3 regions of the Priestia sp. 53B2 genome follow, and region 2 is predicted to be linked to each of the others. Evidence: riboswitches for the same ligand, from Rfam matches in the RefSeq annotation. Region 2 holds a riboswitch; each other region holds the start of a gene.
The links. Region 2 has a riboswitch for lysine ahead of ACN6NE_RS24800 (amino acid permease). Riboswitches for the same ligand answer to the same signal wherever they lie in the genome.
Positions count from the first base shown of each region.

Region 1: another riboswitch for lysine. It lies ahead of ACN6NE_RS08225 (aspartate kinase); the one in region 2 lies ahead of ACN6NE_RS24800 (amino acid permease).
Region 3: another riboswitch for lysine. It lies ahead of lysA (diaminopimelate decarboxylase); the one in region 2 lies ahead of ACN6NE_RS24800 (amino acid permease).

Region 1 is NZ_JBLZXA010000008.1:935,453-942,616, reverse strand. Features, by position in the region: gene ACN6NE_RS08240 (electron transfer flavoprotein subunit alpha/FixB family protein) at 1-18, shown strand, start outside; gene trxA (thioredoxin) at 435-749, shown strand; gene uvrC (excinuclease ABC subunit UvrC) at 974-2,740, shown strand; lysine riboswitch at 2,806-2,983, shown strand; gene ACN6NE_RS08225 (aspartate kinase) at 3,125-4,357, shown strand; gene ACN6NE_RS08220 (YslB family protein) at 4,409-4,936, opposite strand; gene ACN6NE_RS08215 (succinate dehydrogenase cytochrome b558 subunit) at 5,426-6,034, shown strand; gene sdhA (succinate dehydrogenase flavoprotein subunit) at 6,064-7,164, shown strand, end outside.
Region 2 is NZ_JBLZXA010000030.1:39,493-46,656, reverse strand. Features, by position in the region: gene ACN6NE_RS24805 (hypothetical protein) at 1-352, shown strand, start outside; gene ACN6NE_RS24800 (amino acid permease) at 389-1,828, opposite strand; lysine riboswitch at 1,931-2,115, opposite strand; TPP riboswitch at 2,290-2,390, shown strand; gene thiT (energy-coupled thiamine transporter ThiT) at 2,454-3,032, shown strand; gene ACN6NE_RS24790 (ethanolamine ammonia-lyase reactivating factor EutA) at 3,188-4,606, shown strand; gene ACN6NE_RS24785 (ethanolamine ammonia-lyase subunit EutB) at 4,633-6,003, shown strand; gene eutC (ethanolamine ammonia-lyase subunit EutC) at 6,018-6,731, shown strand; gene eat (ethanolamine permease) at 6,753-7,164, shown strand, end outside.
Region 3 is NZ_JBLZXA010000027.1:507,607-514,770, reverse strand. Features, by position in the region: gene ACN6NE_RS23130 (NAD(P)/FAD-dependent oxidoreductase) at 1-1,025, opposite strand, end outside; gene ACN6NE_RS23125 (CBO0543 family protein) at 1,361-1,873, shown strand; lysine riboswitch at 1,940-2,122, shown strand; gene lysA (diaminopimelate decarboxylase) at 2,268-3,596, shown strand; gene ACN6NE_RS23115 (dicarboxylate/amino acid:cation symporter) at 3,649-4,911, shown strand; gene ACN6NE_RS23110 (hypothetical protein) at 5,050-5,184, shown strand; gene ACN6NE_RS23105 (hypothetical protein) at 5,342-5,527, shown strand; gene ACN6NE_RS23100 (LysR family transcriptional regulator) at 5,664-6,575, shown strand; gene ACN6NE_RS23095 (hypothetical protein) at 6,526-6,783, opposite strand; gene ACN6NE_RS23090 (O-methyltransferase) at 6,947-7,164, opposite strand, start outside.

The DNA.
Region 1 (7,164 bases), on a different contig from region 2:
AAAGTACAGTCTGCGTAAGAGGCTGGGACAAAAGTATTTTAGACGAAGTGAAAAACGAACCATTGATCAAGATGTTTGATTAGTGGTTCGTTTTTTTGTTAGGATAAACGTAGCTTTCATGTGTGTGGGTCTTTCTAGCAGTTGATTGGAGGGCAAGGCGAAGACTCCTGCAGAAAGCGAATTCTTGCACAGAAATCAACTGCGGTGTCACAAGCGGTTCAGCCCTTGTATTTGTTCGTCTTTAGACGGGATTCATTTCGTTATGTCTCAACCTCATGGAAAACAAAATTTTCTACGTATGTTTTTATGTGAATTGTACAAACTAGAGCGGAGAATAAACAGTATAAATGTAAGCAAAAAGTTAGCAAACCTTATTTGAAGGTGATATACTGTGAGTAGAATTTGGATATTGCATATATTTAGGAGGAATTAAAATGGCTATTGCACATGCTACAGATAAAAACTTTACAGATGAAATTAAATCAGGCCTAGTGCTTGTTGACTTTTGGGCACCATGGTGTGGCCCTTGTAAAATGATTGCTCCAGTTCTTGAAGAAATCGATGGCGAACTTAACGATAAAGTTAAAATCGTGAAAGTAGACGTTGATGAAAACCAAGAAACGGCTGGAAAATTTGGTGTTATGAGTATCCCAACTTTAGTATTATTTAAAGATGGAGAGAAAGTTGACCAAGTAGTTGGTTTCCAACCAAAAGAAGCATTAACAGAATTAATTAATAAACACGCGTAAGTCAAAACCTAGCTCAGGCTAGGTTTTTTCTTTTTCTCCACTTTTTCTCTTTTGGGAATACTTTTATTTAGCGAATATGCGTTCGTTTGTTTTATACTAGATGTAAGGAACACCGCCATAAATCAGGCTTATGTGCATGTATTGTAAGGCAGGAAAGAATGTAGGTTACGCTTCATAAGCGAATGTATAGATGGACAGAGTAAGAGAAGAGGAAGGAGAAAAATATGAACGATTATTTAAAAGAAAAGCTGGCTATTTTACCGGATCAGCCCGGCTGTTACTTGATGAAAGATAAATATGGAACGGTCATTTACGTAGGAAAAGCAAAAGTATTAAAAAATCGAGTGCGCTCCTACTTTACCGGATCTCATGACGGAAAGACGCTTCGACTTGTAAACGACATTGTCGATTTTGAATATATCGTCACATCTTCTAATTTAGAAGCACTTATTTTAGAAATGAATTTAATTAAAAAGCATGATCCAAAATACAATATCATGCTTAAAGATGATAAGGGTTATCCCTTTATTAAGATTACAGCTGAAAAACAGCCCCGACTTGTTATTACAAGAAAAATAAAAAAAGATAAAGGGAAATACTTCGGTCCTTATCCTAACGTTCAAGCTGCAAATGAAACAAAGCGGCTTCTTGATCGCATTTATCCATTAAGAAAGTGCTCTACCATGCCAGACAGGCCTTGTTTGTATTACCATATCGGGCAATGTCTAGCTCCTTGCGTAAAAGAAGTAAAAGAAGAGCAAAACAAACAAATTATTGAAAATATCACGCGGTTTTTAAATGGTGGATATGAGCATGTCAAAACAGAGTTAACTGAAAAAATGTTAAAAGCTTCAGAAGAACTTGACTTTGAACGGGCTAAAGAATATCGAGATCAAATTGCTCATATCGAAGCGACAATGGAAAAGCAAAAAGTAACGTTTAATGATTTTGTTAATCGAGATGTGTTTGGCTATTCTTATGATAAGGGCTGGATGTGTGTTCAAGTTTTCTTTATTCGCCAAGGGAAATTAATTGAGCGAGAAGTTTCTATGTTTCCTTTTTATAAAGAGCCAGAAGAAGATTTCTTAACTTTTATCGGTCAGTTTTATGCCAAAAATATTAAGCCAAAAGAAGTGATGGTTCCAGCAACGATTGATGCAGAGTTGGCTGAGAAATTAGTAGAAGTAGAGGTTCAGCATCCAAAGCGAGGCAAAAAGAAAGAATTAGTAGAACTTGCGTGTAAAAATGCAAAAATTGCGCTCGGTGAAAAATTCTATTTAATTGAACGAGATGAAGAGCGCACGGTTGGCGCAGTTGAACGGTTAGGAGAAGAGCTTGGAATTGCCGCTCCTTATCGGATTGAAGCATTTGATAATTCAAATATTCAAGGAACAGACCCAGTTTCTGCGATGATTGTTTTTGTTGATGGGAAACCGGAAAAGAAAGAATATCGCAAATATAAAATTAAGACCGTAAAGGGACCAGATGATTACAGTTCCATGAGAGAAGTAGTTCGCAGACGGTATTCCAGAGCGTTAAAAGAAGGTCTTCCGCTTCCAGATTTAATTGTTGTAGATGGAGGCAAAGGGCATTTAGCTGCAGTACAGGACGTTCTCGAAAATGAATTGGGACTTTTAGTGCCTACAGCAGGTCTTGTCAAAGATGATAAGCACAGAACCTCCAACCTGATGATTGGTGAGCCTCCTCAAATCATACCGCTTGAACGCAATAGTCAAGAATTTTATTTGCTTCAGCGAATTCAAGATGAAGTTCACCGCTTTGCGATTACCTTCCACCGTCAAGTGCGCTCTAAGTCCGCTTTTCAGTCCGTTCTGGACGACATTCCGGGAGTGGGAGAAAAGCGTAAAAAAGCTTTGTTAAAGTATTTTGGTTCGGTGAAAAAATTGAAAGAAGCAACGGTTGAAGATATTCGGAATTCAGGTGTTCCTCAAAACATTGCTGAAAAAATTTATGAAACATTGCAAAAATAGTCTTGAAATAATAGAAAATATTTGATAAGCTATTAACTAATTTCATACGACACTTCATCAAATGAAGTGAAGATAGAGGTGCAAATTTAATCAGTACGTATCAGGAAGGGTATGAGCTCTTATGAATGATGCGGAAAGGGAAATTTGCCGAAGTGAACATTACCTCATAGTAATGATTGCTGGTTCTGCGTTGAATAAACGTAGGATTGTCAAGATGTAGATTCTTGGAGAGCTATCTCACGGCAGTGGACGGTTATGTTTTATAATTTTCGTTCGTTAAGCAATGAGAGCTCATCTCATTGCTTTTTTTATTGTCTGAGTAAAAAAAATTAGCTTCTCATCATCCTGCATATGCAAATTTATTGAAAAGGAATGAACAAAATTATGGCATTAATCGTTCAAAAATTTGGTGGAACATCTGTTGGTTCTGTTGAACGTATCCAACATGTAGCAAACCGTGTTATCCAAGAAGTAGAGCGCGGTAACCAAGTAGTTGTTGTTGTATCGGCAATGGGCAAAACTACAGATGCACTGGTGAAATTAGCAAGTGATATTACGGGCAGTCCAAGCAAACGCGAAATGGATATGCTTCTTACAACTGGAGAACAAGTAACGATTTCCCTGTTAACAATGGCTCTTCAATGCAAAGGGCATGAAGCAACTTCGCTAACAGGTTGGCAAGCTGGTATTCAGACGGAAGCAGTTCACAGCAATGCACGAATCCAGCACATTGACACGACTCTTATTCAAAGCCAATTAGATAGAGGTCGAATCGTAGTAGTAGCTGGATTCCAAGGCTGTTCAGAAGATGGAAGCATTACAACATTAGGTCGAGGCGGCTCTGACACGACGGCAGTAGCTCTTGCCGCAGCATTAAAAGCTGCAAAATGTGATATTTATACAGACGTAACAGGAGTGTTTACGACAGATCCGCGCTATGTAGAAGATGCTCGTAAGCTTCACTCTATTTCATATGACGAAATGTTAGAATTAGCCAATTTGGGAGCAGGGGTGCTGCATCCGCGCGCTGTTGAGTTTGCAAAAAATTATCAGGTACCGCTAGAAGTGCGTTCAAGCTTAGAAAATGAGAATGGAACGATTGTTGAGGAGGAAGTTTCAATGGAACAAAACTTAGTCGTAAGAGGAATTGCGTTTGAAGATAATATTTCACGGGTGACAATTGAAGGGTTAAACAACGAGTTGCAAACTCTTTCTACTATTTTTACAGCATTAGCAAAAGAACAGTTAAATGTGGACATTATTATTCAAAACGTAACGGCTAATAATCGTCTCTCTATCTCATTTTCTATTAAAACCGTAGACGTAGACGCCGCTCTTGCCGTCTTAAAAGAGTATAAATCTACTTTAGGATATACGCGTATTGAACATGAAAGCGGTCTGGCTAAAGTATCAATTGTCGGCTCTGGCATGATTTCTAATCCAGGCGTTGCAGCCGAAATGTTTGAAGTGCTGGCAGGAGAGAAAATTGAAGTGAAGATGGTCAGCACGTCTGAAATTAAAGTATCTACAGTTGTACCGCACGCTGATATGGTAAAAGCTGTTGAGACGCTTCACGTAGCATTTGAATTAGAAGAGCAGCAAGCAGTGCAAGTATAAAGAAGAGAAAAAAGACGTGGTATCTCCACGTCTTTTATATATACGTATTTCCTACTTTTTATAACGCTCCGCGCGTGTTTCGGTAGGTAAGATATCTTTTCGGTCCCACTGCACGGAAATCAGCACTTTTCCGTTCTTTTCTTTATGTGTTAGGTAGGCTTCTGTTAGGCAGTTGTTTTGACGCTGAATCTGTTCAGCCACAAATCCTGACTCAAGATGAAACGAACAAGTTTCCTGCTGAAATCTTTTGCTGACCACATCACCTGATAACTCAAGCTCTAGTGAATATTTATCTTTTTTTGCGAGCGTCAGTGTTCCCCAGGAAGCTGCTTTAAAAAAAGCGACGATTTCATCCATTGTATTTAACGGGTATTTCCGCGCAAGGTGTTTTCCTGCCCAGTATGAAATGGTATTCGTTTCGTCTCCAAGAAGCTCTGGAATTAACACGTCACGCAAAAGGCTGTATCCGAAATATGAAACGTGATCAAGAGTTCTCTCTGTTTCAGCTGTGACATTAGGTTCTGATGTTTCCATCGTCTCTTCAAGTTCTTGCTGTGATTCTGTTTGTAAATTGCTCATGCTTTCCCCTCTTTCTTTACTACTATTATATACAAATCTAAAAAACCTCTCACGCATTTTTTTAATAAAATGTAAGAGGATCTTTATTATGGTAAAAAGAGTTAGATGTAAAGATAAAAAATCCATAATATACCTTTTAAAAGGGTACTTTTACCTGTGTAAATGTTTTGTGAACTTGTTTACAATAAAAGTATAAAGTAAACGCTTACTTAGTTGTGGCAAGCAATATTATAATAGAAAGAAAAAATCTGTAACATCAATATAGTAAGCGTTAACAAATATAAAATTTTATAAATTTATATTTTATAGAAGATTTAAATATCTTGCCTTGACGCTCTTAATCGATGGGAGTAAAATTAACCTGTCACATACTTTATTAGGAAATGCAAAGGTTTTCATTTCCTCTATTCACGATTAATCTATTTGTCTAGTGGGAGTAAGAAAGTTCTTCACAAACTATGTTCATTTAACTAAGGGGGGTCTACGCAGATGGCGGCAAACAGAGAGTTTCAATATCGGAGAATCCATTCATTACTTGGGGTAATACCAATCGGGATTTTCTTAACACAGCATTTAGTTGTGAATCATTTCGCGACAAAGGGAGAAGAATCATTTAATCAAGCAGCTCACTTCATGGAGAGCTTACCTTTCCGCTATGCTCTAGAAATTTTCATTATTTTCTTACCAATCGTTTTTCACGCAATATACGGTCTTTACATTGCATTCACTGCTAAAACAAACGTTAACAACTATGGGTTTTTCCGTAACTGGATGTTTATCCTTCAGCGTGTTTCAGGTGTAATCACACTTATCTTCATCACATGGCACGTATGGGAAACCAGAATACAAGCTGCGCTTGGAAAAGAAGTAGATTTTCAAATGATGGAACGAATTTTAAGCAACCCGGCAATGCTTGCATTCTACATAGTTGGTGTTGTATCTACGATCTTCCACTTTGCAAACGGTCTATGGTCATTTGGAGTTAGCTGGGGGTTAACTGTAACACCACGTTCTCAAAGAATTTCAACTTATGTGACATTAGCAATCTTCTTAGCACTTACATTTGTAGGTGTTCGTACATTATTCGCATTTGCATAAAATTAAGGTTTTGAAGGAGTGGGGTTCCGATGAGTAACGGAAAAATCATCGTAGTCGGTGGCGGTTTAGCTGGCTTGATGGCAACAATAAAAATTGCTGAGTCTGGCAAGCAAGTAGATTTATTTTCACTAGTTCCGGTAAAAAGATCTCACTCAGTTTGCGCGCAAGGTGGAATCAACGGGGCCGTAAATACGAAAGGTGAAGGGGATTCACCATGGGAACACTTTGATGACACAGTGTATGGCGGAGACTTTTTAGCCAACCAGCCACCTGTAAAAGCAATGTGTGAAGCAGCTCCTGGTATTATTCACTTACTTGACCGCATGGGTGTTATGTTTAACCGTACTCCTGAGGGTTTGTTAGACTTCAGACGATTTGGCGGGACGCAGCATCACCGTACGGCTTTTGCTGGAGCAACAACGGGTCAACAATTATTGTACGCATTAGATGAGCAGGTTCGTCGCTATGAAGTTGCCGGACTTGTGACAAAGTACGAAGGATGGGAATTCTTAGGTGCTGTTCTTGATGATGAGCGCAGCTGTCGCGGGATTTCTGCACAGAATTTAAAATCAATGGAAATTAAAACGTTCCCAGCTGACGCGGTTATTATGGCTACAGGTGGACCTGGAATTGTTTTTGGAAAATCGACGAACTCAGTTATTAATACAGGTTCAGCGGCATCTATCGTGTATCAGCAAGGTGCATACTATTCAAACGGAGAGTTTATTCAAATTCATCCAACTGCTATCCCAGGAGATGATAAGCTTCGTCTTATGAGTGAATCTGCTCGTGGAGAAGGCGGACGCGTTTGGACATATAAAGACGGTAAACCTTGGTATTTCTTAGAGGAAAAATATCCTGCATACGGTAACTTAGTACCTCGTGATATTGCAACTCGTGAAATTTTTGACGTCTGCGTAGCGCAGAAGTTAGGAATTAACGGAGAGAACATGGTTTATCTGGACCTTTCACATAAAGATCCAAAAGAGCTAGACATTAAACTTGGAGGTATCATCGAAATCTATGAAAAATTCATGGGCGATGATCCGCGCAAGGTACCAATGAAAATTTTCCCAGCTGTACACTATTCAATGGGCGGTTTATGGGTGGATTACGATCAAATGACAAAT
Region 2 (7,164 bases):
ATATCAGCATCTAAGAGCTATTCCAAAAAGATGGTCCAAAAACGAACTGCATATCCAGCTGAATAGAATCAAACACAACTCTGAACTATCTACTATAGCAGCAGATCCGCTTTTTCATCTGTTAGAATGTACCCATTCGGGCCTTCAAACTAAACAAGAAATCATAGACTACATTCAAAGCATTCCTACTCATCAACTTCCATCTTTTGTAACCCATTTAAGCAGGTTAATTCAGCATATTTATTATATAGAAGCTGCTGATTACTGTAATCGTCCCCTCAAAGGTTATATGCTTGTTATGAAAAATCAGCCCGCATATATATCTCTTCATTTTGCTGATCAGATCACATAAAAAAAGCTCTCTATTCTTTTGAATAGAGAGCTTTTTTTATTCGTATTTTTTCACTGTTACTTGGCATTCTTTTAACGGAATAAGTTTTGACTTTTTCGTCCATTTGTATCCTAACCAAACAATTAAGAATAAAGGAAGTCCGATATAAGAAACAAGTACACCGTACCAGTCAATCGAATCACCCATAAACGCCGAATAGTTTTGACCTAAAATAACAACAGCACATAAAATAAAGGCAAAGATAGGACCAAACGGGAAAAGTTTTGCGTGATATGGAAGTTCGCTCAAATCATGACCTTGGGCAACAAATGCTCTTCTAAAACGATAGTGGCTGATTGCAATTCCTAACCAAGCAATAAAACCAGACATACCAGAAGCGTTAAGTAACCACGTGTATACTGCACCGTCTCCAAAAAATGAAGCACCAAATGCAAGTGTACCGACAAGTGCCGTTGCGATTAAAGCATTAACCGGAACGCCTCGTTTATTTACTTTTGCTAAGAACCTTGGTGCTTTTCCATCTTTCGCTAAGTTCCACAGCATACGCGTAGAAGCATACATACCTGAGTTACCAGCAGATAAAACGGCTGTTAAAATAACGGCATTGATAGCCGATGCTGCAAACGCCAGACCTGATCGTTCGAATATTAGAGTAAACGGACTTACCCGCACATCATCACTTGCTAATGAATCCGCTGTGTATGGAATAAGCATCCCAATAACAAAAATAGCTAAAATATAAAATAACAAGATGCGCCAGAAGACTTGTTTAACTGCGCGAGGAACCGTTTTTTCCGGATCTTCACTTTCTCCAGCTGCGACTCCAAGCAACTCTGTTCCTTGGAATGAAAAACCAGCAGCCATAAAAATACCTAGGACAGTAAAGAATCCACCGTGAATGGGTCCATCACCAAGCGTGAAGTTTTTAAAACCTGGTGCTTCATTGTTAAAGATACCAAAAATCATCATAATACCAATAACTAAAAAGATGATAACCGTTACTACTTTAATTAACGAAAACCAAAATTCAGATTCACCAAATCCTTTTACAGAAAGGTAGTTAAGCCCAAACATAATTAATAAAAACAGGGCACTCCATAAAATAGAAGAAGAGTTTGGGAACCAAAATTTCATAATAAGGGCTCCAGCGGATAATTCAGCTGCAATCGTAATAGCCCAGTTATACCAATAGTTCCAGCCGAGAGCGAAACCAAAGGATGGATCTACAAACCGAGACGCATACGTACTAAACGAACCAGCTTCAGGCATATAAGCTGCGAGCTCCGCCAGGCTGGTCATCAAAAAGTAAACCATGACACCAATGATAGCGTAAGCTAAAAGCGCTCCCCCTGGTCCTGCTGTGTGAATTGCTCCACCACTTGCTAGGAATAAGCCTGTTCCAATGGCTCCTCCTAATGAAATCATCGTTAAGTGGCGAGATTTCAACCCACGTTTTAATTCTTGCTGCTCTTGCATAGATAAATACTCCTTTCGAATGTACGGAAAGAGACGGGATAACATAAAAAAAGCCCGCAGTATATGTGCGCGCTTTTAAATCTGAAAACCGCGTCAGCCTTCCGTGAAGATAGCTCTTCACATCACTTGCATGATGTGACAGTTCTGTTCCTGTTCGGAGACAGCCCCAGCTTAAATCAACCGAGAAGTGATCTAAACTTCGGCAATTTTTCCTTTCAAGCAACATCCTCAATGTTCTCTGCATTTCCGTTGCTTTACTATTAAAAACTGCGACCTCTACCTCATCGATTAGGATGAGGGTTTTTTATATTCATTTGACATAAAAGAAGTATACCAAATACTAAAACGATTGTCATTATAAAAAATAGATTCAGAAAATAGAAACATCTTTGAAACCTCTCGAATCTATTTTGTTACATATGGTATAATGAATGTTGTCATAATACTACATAAATATCCGAACGTACCACAGGGGGAGCCGCCGTGCTGAGAGTGAACAAATTGTTCAGACCCTTCGAACCTGTTAGTTAACGCTAGCGTAGGAATGTGGAAATAGTAGCATATATTTGCTTACTCCTGTGTAAACCGTTTGATATGAATGATTCAAAAAACAGGAGTGAGAAACGTGAATAAAGCATTACCTTTACAGGCTAAAATTGAAATAGCCATTTTTGCAGCATTGGCACTTCTACTTGATCTTTTGCCTTCCATTAAGATTGCAACGGCTGTGAGTATTTCGTTCTCCATGGTGCCCATTTTTATTATGTGCTTTCGCTGGGGAGTAAAAGGCGGAGCTCTATCTGGTCTATTATGGGGGCTGCTGCAGTTGGCAACAGGAACGGCTTATATTTTAACAGCGCTACAAACGTTTATTGAATATATTGTGGCTTTTGCTTTTATAGGTTTTGGAGGTATTTTTTCGCAATCTATTAAAATAAATTTAGCTAACAATAACAGATCAAAAGCTTTTGTTTTGATTGTTTTATCCCTTGTTATCGGCAGCTTCGCACGGTATTTCTGGCACTTTATTGCGGGTATTATTTTCTGGGGATCATACGCGCCAAAGGGCATGTCCGCTCTATGGTATTCTTTTTCAATGAACGGGATTTCAATGGTAGGGTCACTAATAGCCTGCTTAGTCATTCTTTCATTGTTAATTCCATCGGCATCAAGAATGATTGTAACTAAATCACACTCATCATAAGCAAAAAGACTAAATCTACCAAGATTTAGTCTTTTTTGTCATTTGTCACCTTTGTTTACACAAAGTGTGTCAGGTTTGATAACATAGTTAGTGAAATATTCAAAAAATTGTTTTATGATAATCACCATATTCAAACGAGATAAGGGATTGATAGCATGCTACAGAAATGGATAACGAGCATAGGTTTAGATATTGGAACAAGCACAACAAAACTGATTGTAAGCAAGCTGTTAATAGCAAATCAACAAAATCAGTTTACGCTGCCAGGCTGTCAAATTATTGATCGTCGCGTAACGTATGCAAGTTCTATCTATACCACCCCTATGCTAAACGATGTTGAAATCGATGTTCAAAGATTAACGGTACTACTAGAACAAGAGTATAAGAATGCAGGAATCTCCTTAGATCAAGTGGAGGCAGGCGCTGTGATCATTACAGGAGAAACGGCTAGAAAGCAAAATGCAGAAAGTATCGTTCACTATCTAGCCGAACATGCTGGGGATTTTGTTGTTGCAACAGCCGGCGCTGACTTGGAAGGAATATTAGCAGCAAAAGGATCAGGAGCAATTCAACGTTCCGCTGAAACCAATGCAGTAATTGCCAATATTGATGTAGGGGGAGGAACTGCTAACATCGCTTTATGTCAAAATGGAAAAGTGATAGAAACGTTTACACTGCATGTGGGGGGAAGGTTAATTCGTCTGAATTCAGACGGTTTTGTAACCTACATTTCACCTTATTTAACTGAATTTTTAAAAAATAATTCTTTAATACTGCGAGAAGGTGAAAAAGAAACATTTGAAAAGCTCTCGTCTATCTGTCAATTACTAGCTGAAGAAACCGTGAATTATGTAAAAGCGCTGAATCAAAGTTCCTCGCTGCTCGTTTCTCCTCATACAAGATCTTCTATACCTCCTGAAACGATCATGGTTTCAGGAGGAGTAGGAGCAATGATGAAGAAACAAAAGCCAAAAACAGTGAAGGAAGTGGCCATACACGGAGACGTTGGTCCGCTTCTAGCATATCATTTTCAATCCATCCAAGTATCTCAAGCCGCTGAGACAACGCGCGCTACTGTAATTGGGGCTGGTATGCAAAATACAGAAGTTAGCGGATCAACCGTATACATTGGGTCGAAGCGGCTGCCACTAAAAAATATTCCCATTATAGAAATACCCGTTCAGCAAGAGGAGACATGGAATCCGCAGCTGTTTCAAGAAAGAGCTCGAGCTTCATGTATGCAGGCTTCAACTATTTTCAGTGCAGAAGATCCCCCCGCTGCTATTGCTTTATCTCATTTTCCTTACTGCAGCTATAAGATGCTTCAAGAATTAGCAAAAGTAATAAGCGCTGAATTTATTGCTTGTTTTAAGGGAGCTAAGTGCCTAGTTGTTCTATGCGAGCAAGATATTGCAAAAGCTTTAGGACAAGCATTAGCTAAACAGAGGAAAGAGTTAGAAATTATTTGTTTAGATCAAATTGATTTTACACACGGAGATTACATTGATCTAGGTTTACCAGTAGCTGGAGAAGCGATCTCCGTTTCCGTTAAAACGCTCGCTTTTTCATCATAATCTACTAAATATACAAGGAGGAAACGATGTTTAAAACTACACGATTGTTAGGAGAAACATTTTCATTTTATAGCTTAAAAGAAATCATGGCCAAAGCAAACGAAGAGCGTTCTGGAGATCAGCTCGCAGGAGTTAGCGCTGAGTCAATGAAAGAACGAATGGCAGCAAAGCAAGTCCTAGCTGATATCACACTTGCTGATATTCGAAATTACCCGCTGCTCAGCGCAGATGAAGACAACGTCTCAGCATTAATCGAAAGTCAGATTGATTCATCGGTTTACGACATTATTAAAAATTGGACAGTAGGGGATTTAAGAGAATATATATTATCCGATCAGCATAGCGGAGAAGACCTTCTTGCACTTAGCAAAGGATTAAGCAGCGAAATGATTGCGGCAGCTACTAAAATTATGTCCAATTTAGATTTAATTCAAGGAGCTGCCAAAATAGAAGTGCAAACTACTTGCCAAACGACTATCGGCCAAAAAGGAGTATTGGCTTCTAGAGCCCAGCCTAACCATCCTTCAGATAACTTAAAAGGAATGAGAGCATCTCTATACGAAGCGTTAAGCTATGGAATTGGAGATGCGGTTATCGGAATTAACCCTGTTATTGATACAACAGATAATATCTACGCGCTTTTAAATGAAACAAAAAATATAATCAACGAATGGTCAATTCCTACTCAAAACTGTGTATTATCACATGTGACGAGTCAGATGAGAGCAATCGAAAAAGGAGCATCTGCTGACTTGATTTTTCAAAGTTTAGCGGGCACAGAAGCCGGTAATGATTCATTTGGCATTTCACTGTCTATGCTTGATGAAGCGACAGCGCTAATTCATGAAAAAGGAACGGCAAAAGGTCCAAACCGCTGGTATTTTGAAACAGGACAAGGTTCTGAACTGTCAGCAGAAGCTCACTATAATATTGATCAAGTAACGCTCGAAGCTAGATGCTACGGATTAGCTCGGCACTACAAGCCTTTCTTAGTTAATACAGTTGTTGGATTTATTGGACCTGAATATTTATATAACAGCAAACAAGTTCTACGAGCTGGGTTAGAAGATCATTTTATGGGCAAAATGCATGGCCTGCCTATGGGAGTAGACGTATGTTACACCAACCACATGGATGCTGATCAAAATGACATGGATAATTTAAGTATGCTTCTGGGAACAGCTGGAGTGAACTTTGTTATAGGAGTGCCCATGGCTGATGACTGCATGCTAAACTACCAGTCTCTTAGTTATCATGATATCGCAACCGTACGCAATGTGTTAGGCCGTACCCCAACGCCGTTATTTCAAAAGTGGCTTGAAGACCAGCGTATTTTGGAAAACGGATGCTTTACATCAAGAGCTGGAGATCCAACTATTTTTATGAATTTGATTTAAGGAAGGTGCTTACTATGATACCAAAGTCAAATCGAGATCCGCTGGAAACACTTAAACAATTTACGCCTGCCCGCATAGGTGTCGGCCGTACAGGAACAAGGCCGTTAACAAAAGACGTTTTATCTTTTCGCACGGATCATGCTGCAGCCGTAGATTCTGTATATGGAGCAGTTTCAGAAGATATTTTAGCTGAGTTTAACCTTTTCTCTGTGAATACACGCGTGGAGTCAAAAGAACATTATTTAAAACGGCCGGATCAAGGAAGATTATTAGCAGATAACGCTAAGAAAGAAATTTTTAAAAACTGCGTACAGCAGCCTGATGTACAAGTAGTAGTCTCGGATGGACTGAGCGCCAAGGCAATCGAAGAAAACATAAGCGACGTGTATCCAGCTCTAATCGACTCCCTGCAGTCATATGGACTTCGTATCGGGACTTCATTTTTTGTAAAAGGGGGACGAGTTGCGTGTATGGATGAAATAGGCGAGATCATAAAGCCAAAAGCACTTGTGCTATTGATTGGGGAGCGACCTGGACTGGTCAGTGCTGAATCAATGAGTGCTTACATGTGCTATGAACCTAGCAAAGGCAAAAAAGAGTCTGATCGTATGGTTATTTCTAATATTCATAAAAGAGGGACGCCTCCTATTGAGGCAGCCGCACATATCGGTACCATGATTGACAAAATGATCAAGCAGCAAACAAGCGGTGTACATCTTATTGTCTAAACATCAAAAGGAGGAGAACGTATGGCGTTACAAAAACAATTAAAACCTATTCATTTATGGGCTATTTCAGTTGGTATGGTTATTTCAGGACAATACTTTGGGTGGAATTACGGGTTTGAACAAGGCGGAATTATCGGACTTGCAATTGCAACCTTAATTGTAACCGTGTTTTACACAACGTTTATGTTCAGTTATGCAGAGCTTTCAACATCTATCCCGCAAGCCGGCGGACCTTCAGCTTATGCAAGAAGAGCACTTGGACCTTTTGGGGGATATATCGCAGGAATCGCATGCTTGCTTGAATTTATTTTTGCTCCCCCTGCTATTGCAGTGTCAACAGGAGCATACCTGCATTTTCTCATTCCAGCTGTTAACCCTGTATACGCAACGGTAGGTGCCTTTATTTTCTTTGTTTTATTAAATTTAATCGGGG
Region 3 (7,164 bases), on a different contig from region 2:
GGACCCGACGTTAAACCTGAAGCTCCGAGACCATTCGCTACGAGTATTCCTTCGTAAGCCGGAAGAGCCCCAATGACTGGCAAGAAGCCTGGAGTAAATGGTCGAAACCCTACCCTTGTTTCTAAGACTGTGCTTTCTGTTAAGCCGGGAGCAATTGATAAGGCCTTTGAAAAAATCTCATGAAGCCCCCCAGCAGTTACTCTCAAGTCATAACCCGTGTCGTTTTCATGTGTTGCTCCAATGACAATTTGACCTTGTTCGAATGAAAGAATATATTGGTCGCTTGGAGGCATCACAACGGGCCAGTCTTTTGTATCTAAATCAGGGAGATGCAAGTGGACAATTTGCGCTTTTTGAAAGCTTGCTAAAAATTTCACTCCAAGAGGCTCTAGTAATTGATTTGCCCACGCTCCTGCTGTTACGATTGTTGTACTTGCTAGAAGGGTTTGTCCATTTACGGCAACGCCCGTTACTTGATTATTTTCATAAAGTAGTTCTGCGTTTCCTTCTATTATTTTTGCACCGTTTTTCTTCGCTGCATTCACAAGTGCGTTTCGAAGAGCTCTCCCGTTAACGCGAGCGGCTCCACTAATATGAACTGAACTGTATTCTTCCGAAAGAACCGGAAACAAAGCCTGTGTTTCTTTAGCGGATAAACGTGTAATCTCGCCTATTTCAGGAGCTTCTTCCCGACGCTTATATGCTCTTTCTTCCATTTTTGCAAGCTTTTGTTCCTCAGTATGTAAGCTAATTGCTCCTACTCGCTTATATCCCGTATCCGTTTCTCCATCTTCTTCTAATTGCTGAATTAATGTTTGATAGTACTTGGCGCCGCCTTTTGCTAAGCGGTACCATGCTTTATTTCGACGCTGCGAAAGCCATGGACAAACAATCCCTGCTGCTGCATCAGTAGCTTGACCAGCATCCTTGCGATCTATCAATGTCACATCTGCTCCTGCTTTTGCTAAATGATATGCTGTAGAAGCTCCAAGTATCCCAGCTCCAACTACGATGTATGTTTTCATACCAAAACACCCTTTTCTTTCTTCTAGTATTCTCATGCTATATGTACGCAATTTTAGCATAGCAAAAAAAGAAGTCACATACTAGGCGAAGCTATTTTGAGCTTATTTTTGAGTCTTGCTGACTTTGACATATAGCTCCTTTCATTGTAAACAAAAGCGCAATAAGTTCTTTTACGGAGATTATAGTGAGATGAAGCAAACCACAAATAGTGATCGCGCATATTTAACGCTGCGCTTACCGCTTTTTTATTATGGTTTCTGAATAAAAAAATGAAAGAATAAAACCACTATAATATGTAAATAAAAAGAAGTAACCATTATTTTAAGGAGAGCGTATGCAATCTTCATTTGTATTATTTTTTATCATTCTTGGTTTACTATTTGGCAAGTGGCGAAGGTATCAAGAATACTATCCTACTTTGCTGTTTTGGGTCACGGGGAATTTGCTTTATGAAGTGCTGCTGTTTCATCACCGCGTATGGGTATTTCACCCTGTTGGTATTGATCATCTTTTTCTACCCGATCACCTAATGGTTTCCCTTGGAATAACCTTAATTATTTATCCGTTTGTTATACCGGTTTTTTTAGGAAGGCTGCCGCTGCATGTAAACGGCCGGCTGTGGTGGATTCTTTTGTGGGCGCTTTTATTTACTGTGATTGAGTTCATTGCTTATGTTAATCACAGTATCACTCATCATTATGGATGGTCGCTGCTGTGTTCTTTTCTCTTCAATATTGTCACGTTCTCACTTTTAGTCATTCATCAGAAGACAGCACTGGCTGCTTGGATTCTATCTGGAAGCTTCATAGCTTTCTTATTTATTTTTTTTGATATTCCTATGCCTTAACTTTTCATTGACTAGACGGAGGAAAAGGAAATATAATAGGAATTACATTTAAATATAATTTTCCTCTCTGAGAATAGAGGTGCATGAAATCAAGAGTCACTTATTGGAGACTAATGGAGTCTGTGAAGATAAGTAAAAGGGATTTCGTGCCGAAGTATATAAACATCCATTGTGTTCATATACTGGTTCAGTATTGAATAAATGCTGAGCTGTCACAAACCATTTGGTTTGTGGAGAGCTATTGAAGAGATGTTGATGCCTAGAATGTAATAATACTTTATTATTATGAAACCAAGACGCGTGAACATCACTTCATGGGTCTTTTTTGTGTTTTTCTACTGACCATCAAAGTTCAAAGTTATAGTTGAATGATTTAAATGGAGGGATACGGATTATGTACTTACATGGAACGAGTAAAATTAACAGCAGCAATCATTTAGAAATTGGGCAGTGCGATACGGTCGAACTGAAAAAACAATACGGCACTCCCCTATACATCTACGATCAAGAATTAATTGAAACGAAATGCAAGGCCTTCCATTCAGCCTTTCGAAGAAGCGGATTTTCATATCAAATCGCCTATGCAGGGAAAGCATTTCTTTGTATGGAAATGGCTAGCCTTTTAACGAAGCTTGATATGTCACTAGATGTGGTCTCAGGAGGCGAATTATTTACAGCGCTTGAAGCTGGATATCCAGCTGAACGCATTCATTTTCACGGAAATAATAAAACGATTGAAGAAATGGAAATGGCGCTTGATGCGAATATTGGCTGTTTTGTTGTTGATAACTTTACCGAACTTGAAGTTTTGCATGCCTTAGCAGCTGAGCGCAAACAGAAAGCATCTATTCTTCTGCGTGTTACTCCAGGGATTGAAGCCCATACACATGAGTATATTATGACCGGACAGGAAGACTCCAAGTTTGGATTTGGTCTTTCCAATGACCAAGCCATGAAAGCAGTAAGTTCTGCGTTAGAAAAGCCTTACTACGATCTTTTAGGCATTCATTGTCATATTGGTTCGCAAATTTTTGAAGTAGATGGTTTTTCTCGTGCCATTGATATTTTAACTGATTTCTTATTCAGCATTCGTGATAAAATGGAATTTGAAGTAAAAGTTTTGAACGTAGGTGGTGGTTTTGGTATTCGTTATACCGAAAGCGACTCTCCTCTTCCAGTTGAGTATTATGTAGATGCACTGACAGAAAAGCTAAGCCGCACGTTAACTGAACAGAATTATACCCTTCCAGAAGTCTGGGTTGAGCCTGGAAGAAGCATCGTAGGAGAAGCAGGTACAACGCTTTATACAATTGGATCAACGAAGGAGATTCCAGGTGTACGAAAATACGTAGGAATTGACGGCGGTATGACCGATAATATCCGTCCTGCTCTTTACGATGCAAAACATGAAGCTGTCTTGGCTAATAGAGTGACGGATAAAAAAGATGAAACAGTATCAATTGCGGGTAAATGCTGTGAATCAGGAGATATGCTTATTTGGGATATTGATTTACCGCGCGTTAATCAAGGAGATTTATTAGCAGTGTCCTCTACAGGTGCCTACAACTATTCAATGGCTAGCAATTACAACCGTATTCCGCGCCCTGCTGTTGTATTTGTAAAAAATGGAGAAGCTCGTCTTGCTGTAGAGCGAGAAACATACGAAGATTTGGTGCGTAAAGATGTAAAGCCAGTCGTTACTACGTATGCAATGAGCAAATAATAGCTGTTCTTGCGTAGTAAAGAAGCTATTGGTGTTTGGAGGAAATCTAGCTATGGTTTTAAGTGTATTTAAAACGTACAGATCATCGCTTATTCTGCTTCTCGCTATTTTAATTGGCGGGATAGCAGGATATGCTATTGGACCCGATGTGGCAGTCGTGAAGCCTTTTGGTGATTTGTTTCTTAATTTGATGTTCATGATTATCGTTCCCCTTGTCTTTTTTAGTGTGGCTTCGGCGATTGCAAACATGAACGAAATGAAACGTCTTGGTAAAATTATGCTAGGAATTGCCGTTGTGTTTGTCGCCACTGCTGCTGTTTCAGCCGTTTTAGGCTTTTTAGGCGCATCACTTTACAACCCGCTACATAATGTAGATACTTCTGCCATTAAAGAATTGATGAGTGACAGTGAAAATACAGCTGAAAAAATGACGCTTTTAAATCAGCTTGTTAGCACATTTACTGTACCTGATTTTGTTCAGTTATTTTCGAAAGAGCATATTTTACAATTAATTGTCTTTGCCGTTATTTTCGGTATTGCTACCACAATGGCCGGTGAAAAAGGACAGCCTATGGCGAAATTTCTGACTTCGGGTCAAGAAGTATCGATGAAGGTTGTTAAAATTGTGATGTACTATGCTCCAATTGGTTTAGGATGCTATTTTGCTACTGTAGTAGGAGAACTTGGACCAAAGATCTTACAAGGGTACGCTAGAGCATTTATTCTTTATTTATTAATTGCAATCGTTTACTATTTCGGTTTCTTTACGCTATATGCATGGATTGCTGGCGGTAAAGCAGGAATTAAGCTGTTTTGGAAAAATGCAGCTGCTCCTTCTATCACCGCTATTGCTACCTGTTCTTCTGCTGCATCTATTCCGGTCAATTTAGATGCAACAAAGAAAATGGGTGTGCCGCTGGATATTGCTGAAACGGTGATTCCATTAGGAGCAAACACGCATAAAGATGGTTCTGTTATCGGTGGTATTCTAAAGATTGTTTTCTTATTCAGTTTGTTTGGCAAAGATATGACGTCTGCTACGAGTATTTTGAGCATTTTAGGCGTAGCCTTTTTAGTTGGAGCCGTAATGGGAGCAATCCCTGGAGGCGGTATGATTGGTGAAATGTTAATTATTACAATTTATGGATTTTCACCAGAAGTTCTGCCCATTATTGCGGTCATTTCCACAATTATTGACGCCCCAGCTACGCTTTTAAACAGTACGGGAAATACAGTAACAGCGATGCTTGTTACAAGGTTTACAGAAGGAAAAGACTGGATTAACAAAATTATCACCACCGATAAAGTTGCTTAGTAAAAAAGCAAAGGGAACAGTCTTAGTGACTCTACCTTTGCTTTTTTCGTGTGCAGTAATATCGATAGCAGTGTATAAAATCTGTAAATACGCACATTCTATAGGTATGTTTCATAACCGGACTGGAGGTGTCGTCTAATGAGTAACGCTGCAGGAGGTTCAAAGAAGAATCAACCGAATGATGCGAATCACGTAAGCGCAGAAACAAAAGCTCATCAAAAACGTCTCACTGAGCAAAACAAACAAGAGCATCAAGCTGAAGAGCGCAAATAAAATTACGTCCAAGAACGTTTGGCACAGGCCCTGCGTTCTTGGACGTAATTTTATTTTTAGAGGGAGCTTTATTACGCCGCTCGTTATAGGTCTATCGCACAACCTCCTTACAAACTTTTACATATTCTATTAATAGATTTGTAAAAGGAGGAATAATATGATATTTTCTTGGCTAGAGATTACAGCCGCAGCCTTTGGACTTTCAGTTATTTTGATAAGTTTTGCATTTTTGCCCGAACGTACATGCAAAAATCTTTATATCCCTCATCAGCTAGTAGCAAAATCTATGTTTCTCTATAAAAAAATTATTCGTTTTATAAATCAATTTCGACAGAAACTTTAGTTCATTTCCTTTCCCTGTTTTTATTCATTGGATATATCCTCCACCTTTTTAATCAGCGCATTTACAGTAAATAATTTAGTGGTTAAAATAAAGAGTAAAGAAAAAGGATAAGCAGTTTGCAGAAATGGAGTTTCACATGGAAATCAGAGACTTAGAATACTTTATAGAGGTAGCGAATCATAAAAATTTTACAAAGGCAGCGCTGCAAGTTCATTTGTCACAAACGGCTTTAAGTAAAGCCGTCAAAAAAGTAGAAAATGAACTAGGATTTGAGCTTCTTGATCGTTCAACAAGAGAATTAAAGCTAACCGATGCAGGAGAAGTCGTGTATCATCAGGCAACTAAAGCTCTGTCGGTGTTAAAAGACATGCCTCACTTGTTGGGAGATTTAATGAACTTGCAAACAGGGCAAATCAAGATGGGAGTCCCTCCGCTCATCGGGACCTTGTTTTTCCCGAAGATTGCAAAAGCATTTAATGAACAATACCCTAAAGTATCTCTAGAGCTTATTGAATTTGGAGCAAAAAAAATTGAAGCACTTGTGGAAGAGGCTGGTGTAGATATGGGAATTGTTATGCTTCCTCTCACAAGCGGTCATGATAAAAATTTTCACGTATACCCGTTCGTTAAGGAGAGATTCCTTTTATACGCGCATAAAAACCATCCTTTAGCGAAACGTTCTTCCGTCTGGATGAAAGAATTGGAGCATGAAAAATTCATTATGTTCAGTGAAGAATTTACGCTGCACGACCGGTTAATTCAAGATGCTTTAAAATCAGGCTTTGTGCCTTCTATCACGTATAAAAGTTCTCAATGGGATTTAATTATTGAATTAACAGCGGCAGAACTAGGTATTGCTATTTTACCCGAATCGCTTTATGCCAAAGTGAAAGATCCCAATATTACTACCGTACCTATTGCAGATCCTGAAATGATGTGGGAACTTGGAATTATTCTGTTAAAAGAACGCTACAGTTCATTTGCTGTAAGAGAGCTGATTAGTTTTTTAACCGAAAAACAAATGACAAATAAGTTGGACGCAAATTAAATAGAGGCTGGAAGATAACGACATCAATCCACTCTAAAGACGAACAGATCGGATACATGATCTGAACAGCTTGTGACACCGCTGTTGATTTCTGTGCAAGACTTCGCTTTCCGCGGGCGGCCGCTGAGCCTCCTCGTCGCATGCGCTCCTGCGGGGTCTCACCCCTTCCGCTTTTCCCGCAGGAGTCTTCGCCTTGCCCTCCAATCAACAGCTAAAAGCAAATACATGCATGAAATCTACGTTTACTATCACCATGAAAAAATCCGAACAATGAATCGAGATTCTCCATCAAGAATTTGAATTCATCGTTCGGATTTTCCTTCAACAAAATTACTTTTGTCCCAGCCTCTTTATATGTAACACGAGTTCTATCATTCAACAATCCCTACAATGAATCCATCATAGCCTTTGCTTCCAACGGTTTGTATAGCCGTAGCGCTGATTCGTTTTTCTTGAGCCAGAGCATTCATAAATTGGCGAATTCCCTTTACATTTTCATCTTCACTTTCTGAGTTCACCACATGGCCTTGACGAACAACATTATCACAAATAATCAGACTTCCTCTTTTCGATAATTCTAGAGCCCACT